Victivallis sp. Marseille-Q1083: one gene and its partner. The protein of the gene in region 1 interacts with the protein of each later gene in a pairwise test. Links are inferred from orthologs where the notes say so. Each region holds a gene or a part of one and is shown on either strand. Other genes may lie near its edges.

What was found. Proteins that work in one complex are often made in the same cells at the same time.
Region 2: the proteins of dnaE (region 1) and HWX74_RS01625 interact in binary tests that used the Escherichia coli proteins (3 or more experiments, as listed by UniProt). The link is inferred for Victivallis sp. Marseille-Q1083 from one-to-one orthologs.

Annotation. Positions count from the first base shown.
Region 1 is NZ_CAHJXL010000001.1:2,253,541-2,258,110, reverse strand. Bases 172-4,292 are described here. They hold dnaE (DNA polymerase III subunit alpha), read right to left. Parts: upstream 3,921-4,292; coding sequence 372-3,920; downstream 172-371. Other genes in these bases: rdgB (RdgB/HAM1 family non-canonical purine NTP pyrophosphatase), read right to left, coding at 3,939-4,292; HWX74_RS09190 (tetratricopeptide repeat protein), read left to right, coding at 172-283. Also shown: more of HWX74_RS09190, read left to right, coding at 1-171; more of rdgB, read right to left, coding at 4,293-4,538. UniProt on the Escherichia coli protein: DNA polymerase III is a complex, multichain enzyme responsible for most of the replicative synthesis in bacteria. This DNA polymerase also exhibits 3' to 5' exonuclease activity. The alpha chain is the DNA polymerase catalytic subunit.
Region 2 is NZ_CAHJXL010000001.1:427,025-430,219, forward strand. Bases 1-2,944 are described here. They hold HWX74_RS01625 (PolC-type DNA polymerase III), read right to left. Parts: upstream 1,814-2,944; coding sequence 1,187-1,813; downstream 1-1,186. Other genes in these bases: HWX74_RS01620 (flippase), read right to left, coding at 1-1,129; galE (UDP-glucose 4-epimerase GalE), read right to left, coding at 1,797-2,768; HWX74_RS01635 (ABC transporter permease), read right to left, coding at 2,862-2,944. In the rest of the region: more of HWX74_RS01635, read right to left, coding at 2,945-3,195. UniProt on the Escherichia coli protein: DNA polymerase III is a complex, multichain enzyme responsible for most of the replicative synthesis in bacteria. The epsilon subunit contain the editing function and is a proofreading 3'-5' exonuclease.

The DNA of each region.
Region 1 (4,570 bases):
TGCGCTGATGCTGTCCGGGCAGCCGGACGAGGCTTACGGCGAACTGCTGTTAGGCGGCGCGCCGACTGTTGATGACGAGGGAAAATTGATCTGCTTCATCAACCGTTTCTGCCGGCCGTTGCTGTTGAACAAAGAAAAATTCAGCGCCGCGGTCGGACTGCCGGTTGATTTGCTCGGCGAATACGCGCTGCCGTTTCGCCGGGAATTCTACGACCTGGAACATCGGCAGCGGATTCTCAAGCCGGAACAGCCGCCGGAACCGGATTTGGCGCCGGCGCCATAATTCCGGCCGCCGCCGATATCCCGGTTTTATACGCGGACTTTTCGACGGTCCGGCCTACTGCAAGCCGGCGCCGGCGCTGGAGGTCCGCTCAATTCTGCATCACCGGCCGCGGCGTCCAATTGCGCGCCCTGGCTTCCGGCACCTTTTTGTTCGGTTTCAGTTTGTAGCATTGCTCTCCGAGCAGCGAAGTAAGGCGTTCCAGCAGTTCGAAGCAGACGCGCACCGTGAACGCCCTCACCTCGACGAAAACCACCCGCTCCTGCGGTTCCGGACAACTGACGCAAAGGATCACCCGCGTTTCGCCGCGATACTCCAAACAGAGCGCTTTCAAATGATCCAGCAAGGCGGCGTCGGTGTTCTTTTCGTACAGATAAAGCAGCAACTCTTCGGTATACAATTCAGGCGCCTGCTGCATCGTCACGACATTCTCGATAATCAGCCGCGGTTTTTCGCTTTCATCCCGCCGGCTGCTCAACGCTTCGATGAAAATCGGCATCTCCGGCGTCAGTTCGATGCCGGATTGCTCCAGTCGTTCGATACCGCGCTCATAGATCATGCATTCCGCGCTGTGGTCGAGGTCTTCCAGCGTCAAAACCATGAACGGTTTGTTGTTGTTCTTGCTGTATTTCTTCTGCACGCTCTTGATCATACCGCCGATCCGCACGCCGACGTTGTCGCCCAACTGGTCGAGGTTGCGCAGTTTCAACGTCGACATCGTGTTGATCAACTCCGCATAGCGCGCCAACGGGTGACCGGTCACATAAAATCCGAGCAATTCCTTTTCGCTTTTCAAAATCTCGTCCGGATCAAACTCCGGAATATCCGGCACCGGAATCGTGCAGATTTCCGCCTTGTCGCCGTCGTCGAGCAGGTCGAACAGCGACCCCTGCCCGCTCTGGCGGTCCTTGATCCGGCCGGCCGCATAACTCATCGTCGGTTCGGCGATCGCCAGAATCTGCGACCGGCGCAGACCGAGCGAATCGAACGCTCCCGCCCGGGTCAGATGTTCGATCATCCGGGAGTTCAGCGCATCGCCGCAGCGTTCGCAAAAATCGGTGAAATCCTTGAAAGCGCCTTCGCTCTCGCGCGCCTCGATAATCCGGCCGGCCGCCGCCTCGCCGACCCCTTTGATCGCCCCGAGCCCGAAAACGATCGAACCGTTGGAAACGCCGAAGCTGATATCGCTGGCGTTGACGTCCGGCGGCAGCACTTTGATGTGCATCTCCCGGCAGGCGTTGATCAGGAACGCGATCTCTTCGGCGTTGTCCAGCTCGCTGGTGAGCATAGCCGCCATGAATTCCACCGGATAATTGGCTTTCAGGTAAGCGGTCCGATAAGCGACGATCGCGTAAGCGGCGCTGTGCGATTTATTGAAGCCGTAGCCGGCAAACATCTCGATTTTATCCCAGATCGCATTGGCCACCGCTTCGTTGATGCCGCTGTGTTCGGCGCAGCCGGCGACGAATTTTGCTTTCTGCTGCGCCAGCACGTCGGCCTTCTTCTTGCCGATCGCCCGCCGCAGGATATCGGCGCCGCCCAGCGAAAATCCGGCCAGCACCTGCACCACCTGCATAATCTGCTCCTGATAGAGCATGATGCCGTAGGTTTCCTTCAGCAACGGCTCCATCTTCGGATTTTCGTAGACGATCTCCTCATCGCCGCGTTTGCGGGCGATGAATTGCGGGATGAACTGCATCGGCCCCGGCCGGTAGATCGCCAGCAACGCGATGATATGCTCGATGGTCTCCACGCCGAACTGGCGGCAGAGATTCTGCATGCCGGTGGATTCCAACTGGAACACCGCGACGGTGTCGCCCCGGTTCAGCAACTCGTAGGTTTTCGGATCGTCGAGCGGAATATTGGAGATATCCAGATGAAAGCCGCGCGATTTCCTGATCAGGTTGACCGCATTGTGAATGATGGTCAGCGTCCGCAGGCCGAGGAAGTCCATCTTCAGCAAACCGAGCTCTTCACAGGGCACGCTCGGAAATTCGGTGATGATTTCATTTTTGGCGCCGCGCGCCAGCGGCACCAAATTGTCCAGCCGCTGGTCGCCGATAATCACGCCGGCGGCGTGGATGCCCAACTGCCGGTTGATCCCTTCGAGCACCTCGGCATAGCTGAAAATTTCCTTGACCCAATCCTCTTTCTCGATGAGTTCGTTGAGCTCCTTGGACTCCTTGCGGGCCTTGGCCAGCGTCATCTTCGGATCAGCCGGAATCAATTTGGTGATCCGGTCGCCATGTTCGAAATCATGTCCGAGCACCCGGGCGACATCCTTGATCACCGCCTTGGCTTTCAAGGTGCCGTAGGTGCAGATCTGCGCCACGCTGTCATGACCGTATTTGTTGCGCACATAATCGATCACTTCGCCGCGGCGCTGTTCGCAGAAGTCGATGTCGAAGTCCGGCGGGCTGACGCGCTCCGGGTTCAGGAAACGCTCGAACAGCAGATTGAACCGCAGCGGCTCGATATCGGTGATGCCGGTCGCATACGCCACCAGGCTGCCGGCGCCGCTGCCGCGGCCGGGTCCGACCGGGATGTCCTGCGATTTCGCATACCGGATGAAGTCGCTGACCACCAGAAAGTAAGAGCAGTATTTCGAGCCGTCGATGATATTGAGTTCATAATCCATCCGTTCAACGACGGTCTTCTGGAAATCGGTCAGGTTCTCCGAACGCGGATCGAATCCGTAACGCTGTTTGATGCCTTCGATACAGAAGTTGCGCAGGTATTCCTTCTCGGAAACGGCCGGATCGGGAATATTGAACACCGGATAATGGTTGACGTGCGGCGCATATTTGAACTCGATTTCGCAGCGTTCGGCGACGGCCCGCGTGTTGGTGATCGCTTCCGGCAACTCTTTGAACAGCGCCATCATCTCCTCCGGACTCTTGAAATAGAACTCCGGCGCCGAAAAACGGAAATGCTTCGGATCGTCCAGTTTCGCCTGCGTCTGGATGCAGAGCATGATCTCATGCGCCTTGGCGTGCTCTTTTTTCAGATAATGAACGTCGTTGGTCGCCACCAGCGGCAGGTCGAGTTTCCTGCTGAATTCCACCAGCGCACGGTTGACCTTGCGCTCCTCCGGCATGCCGTGATCCATCAATTCAAGGTAAAAATTGTCCCGTCCCATGATCTCGCAATATTCGCCGATCAGCCGCTCGGCTTCGGCCATATCGTCATTCAGGACCGCCGACGGCACCTCGCCGCCGATGCAGGCGGACAGGGCGATCAGCCCTTCGTGGTACTGCTGCAAAATCTCCTTGTCGATCCGCGGCTTGTAATACATGCCGTTGATATAAGCCTCACTCAGCAGCTTGCACAAGCTGTGATAACCGTCCATATTTTTGGCCAGCAGCACCAGGTGATAGCCGCGGATGCGCGGATTGGACGGATTGCGGTCGAACCGGGTCGTCGGCGAAACATAGGCTTCGCAGCCGATGATCGGTTTCAGGCCGGCCTTGGTGAAATTCTGGTACATATCCTGGGTGCCGCCCATATAGCCGTGGTCGGTCATCGCCACCGCCGGCATGTCGTAGAGCTTCGCCTGCTCGATCAGGCCCTTGACCGTACAGGCGCCGTCCAGCAGGCTGTAATGGGTATGCAGATGCAGATGAACAAAATCCGATGCCATGTCAATTTCCTCCCGCGCTCAAAAATCGTCATCCAGCACGGACATTTCGTCCTCGACGAATTCCAACGCCCTGGCAAACGCCTTCGCCCGGTGGCTGATCTTATTTTTCAACTCCGCCGGCATTTCGGCAAAAGTCTGCGTATAGCCGTCCGGCACGAAAATCGGATCGTAACCGAAACCGTTCGCGCCGCGCGGCGCCTCGATGATCGACCCTTCGACCACGCCCTCAAACGTCTCGATCACTTCGCCGTTGGCGGCGATGGCGATGGCGCAGACGAAACGGGCCTTCCGGTTGGTCTGGCCCGCCAGCTTCTGCAAGACTTTGGCAATTCGCTCCGCCTCGGTCGGCGCATATCGGGCGGAATAAATCCCCGGTTCGCCGTTCAGCGCGTCGACGACCAGTCCGGAATCGTCGGCAAAAGCCGGCACGTCGCAATAAATACAGGCGCTCAACGCCTTTTTGGCGGCATTCTCCCGGAACGTCGCGCCATCCTCCTCCACTTCCGGAAAATTCGGATAATCGGCCAGCGATTTCAGCTCCACTTTCTGATCGGCAAGCAACTCGCGATACTCTTCGACTTTGTGCAAGTTGGCGGTCGCCGCGACAATGTAGGCCATTCTTCGGATCCTTTCTTTACAAAGATTTCAAT
Region 2 (3,195 bases), 1.8 Mb from region 1 along the record:
TCGAATAGTGCTGCAGATTCTCACTGAGATAATAGTTGCTCCCTCCCACTCCCATCGCGCAAAACAGAATGCGCCAGATATAGATCATGAAAATCGGATAGGAGGCGGCATAGGCGGCCCCGTACAAGCCGATCGCCAGATGGCCCAAACAGGCCATGCCCAGCACCAGTCCCAGATTCAGATAGAACAGCAATGAAAAAAAACCTTTCAACCGCCTTTGATAACCATCGATCGAATCCCGTTTGGCTTGCAGGATCGGCGGAAAAAGGGTCCCGCTGAGCGCAATGCCGACAAAATAAAAAATTTCCACCAGCCGGACCGCCGCCATATAGCAGCCGACTTCGGAATCGCCGAGCATATTTTTCAACATCACCTGATCGATGCGCATCGCGCTAATTCCAGCGGTGGCGGCAACCCACAACGGCCAGGTCTGGCGGAGCAGATAACCCATCTCTCCCCACCGGCAGGACCAGGACCACTGCCGCACCCGGCGATAATAGAAAAAACAATATCCGGCCTGGGTCAGCACCATATTGCCGACCTCGGCGGCAGCGAAACAGATGACCGGACAGTTGTTCCAAGCCAGCAACAACCGGACCGCCGACATCGCCAGCAAAGCGGTCATCTGAGCAATGGCGACATAACGGCTCTCAACCTTCGCCTGGAAATAGGAATCCAACACCAGCAGAGTTTGGCTGCAATAACCGCCCATCAACAGCAGAATCAGGCTTTTGGTCTCCCAATCCTGTTTCGAAACGGCCATCAGAATGCCGACGATCAGAAACGCCGGCAGCCAGGCGGCAAACTTCAACAGCCAGGCGCTGCCCAGAATCCGGTCCCGCGCCGCCGGGCGCAGCACCAGCTCCCGTACGACAACCGGTTCCAATCCCAAACCGCACATGACGCCCCAGATCGCACAATAGCTCAGGGAATAGCTCAGGACGCCGAATTCCGTCGTGCCCAATTGCCGGGCGACATAGGTGCCGACGCTGAATCCGACCGCCATCCGCAGAAATTTTTCGGCAAACAGCCACAGGAGGTTGACGCCGTACTGCCGGAAACCGACCTGCCGCAGCAGCCGGGTAAAAAATGCCACCACCTTTTCTTTCAACTGGACTCCCCGCCACATTCGGCCGCTTCTGAAAATTGCATGAGACGCCGCCACTCCGTCAGCCGAAATTCCGCTTCAAAGCCGTCCCAGCCGGGCCGCTTCGCGCACCAGCAGTTCGTCCAGCACCTTCCCGAGCAACTGCACCGTCCAGGCGACGTCCGCCCCGGCCCGGTGCGCCTGCATTCCTTCCAGCGTATCTTCCAGCCTGAAAATCCGGCGCAAATTCTGCAAGCTGTAGCTCGGCAATCCCTTGTAAGTCTGCCGCACCAGCCGCAGCGAATCCATCGTTTTCCCCTGCCACAGCGGCAGACCGCAACGCGCCAGGCTCTCCTGCAGAAACGACAAATCGAACCGCGCATTGTGCGCCACCAGCGTCGAACCGGCCGCCAATTCGAGGAACCGATAGGCCACCTCGCTGAATCCCGGCGCCGCCGCCACCATTTCATCGGTGATATGGTGGACGGCTGCCGCACCGTACGGAATCCGCCGGCCGGGATTGACCAACGACTGATACGCCGTCATCGTCCCGTCCAACTCGATCCGAACCGCCGCCAATTCGACGATCCGGTCATGAACGGCGCTCATGCCGGTCGTTTCCAGGTCGAAAACCGTGAACGGCCCGAGCGAATGCCAGCGCGGCGCCTTCGCCCCGGCCGCTTCGCCGCAACCATCCGGCACAGGAAATTCAGCGTTCGTAGCCATCCGGATATTTCTGCCGCCACTTCCAGGCCGACGCGATGATCGCTTCGGCATCTTCGTACTGCGGAGTCCACTTCAACAGCTCTTTCGCCCGGTCCGAACAGGCGATCAATTTCGCCGGGTCCCCCGGCCGGCGCGGCGCGATCTCCACCGGAATCGGCTGGCCGGTCACCTGACGGGCGGCCTCGATGATCTCCTTGACGCTCAAGCCATTGCCGGTACCCAGATTGTAATGACCGCTCTCCGGCGCGTCCAGCGCCAGCAGATGCGCCTGGGCCAAGTCCAGAATATGGATGTAATCGCGCACGCAAGTGCCGTCCGGCGTGTCGTAATCGTCGCCGTAAACCATGATCTTGTCCCGTTTGCCGGCGGCGACCTGCAGGATCAACGGGATCAGATGGCTTTCCGGCCGATGGTCTTCGCCGAATTTCTCCGTCGCACCGGCGGCATTGAAATAACGCAATGCCGCGTATTTGATACCGTGAATCCGGTTGTACCACTTCAAAACCTTCTCGAAGCACAGCTTGGATTCACCGTACGGGTTGATCGGCTCCTGCCGGTCGCCTTCGGCAATCGGAACGCGTTCCGGCTGGCCGAAGGTCGCCGCCGTACTGGAAAAAACGATCGTCTTCACTCCGCCGGCGACGGCGGCATCGGCCAGATTGATGCCGTTGGCCAGATTGTTGCGGAAATATTTCGACGGATCCTGCATCGACTCGCCGACCAGCGAAAAAGCGGCGAAATGCATGATCGCATCGAATTTCTCCTCCCGGCACAGCCGGATGATCAATTCCCGGTCGGCCAGGTCGCCGCAGACAAAATCGGCACGTTCATCCACCGCATCCTCATGGCCCGTCACCAGCGAATCGAACACCACCACCTCGTGATCCCGGTCCAGCAGATATTCGGCACAGGCGCTGCCGATATAGCCGGCGCCGCCGCAAACTAAAACTTTCATATTCTCATTTCCTATTGATTGGCCGGCCGGCCCGTCTTACTTGGAATGCAACCGGCACATTTTTCATTTCCTTAATATAGCATCCGAATCGGATTATTCAGCCCGCAAAACGGTAATCGGGTTCTGCTGCGCCGCTTTCCAGGCCGGATAAGTGCCGAAAACCACCCCGACCAGCGAGGAAATAATCAGCGACAGCACAATACTCCACCAGGAATATACCGTCGGCATATCCGCGTAAATGGTAATGAGTTGTGAAATCCCAACCCCGACGATAATGCCGAGCACGCCGCCCAGCGAAGTCAGAAAAACCGTCTCGATTAAAAATTGCAGCAAAATATCGGATTTCTGGGCGCCGAGCGCCCGGCGCGTCCCGATCTCCTTGCGCCGCTCAAAGACGCTGGCCAGCATGATATTCATGATGCCGATG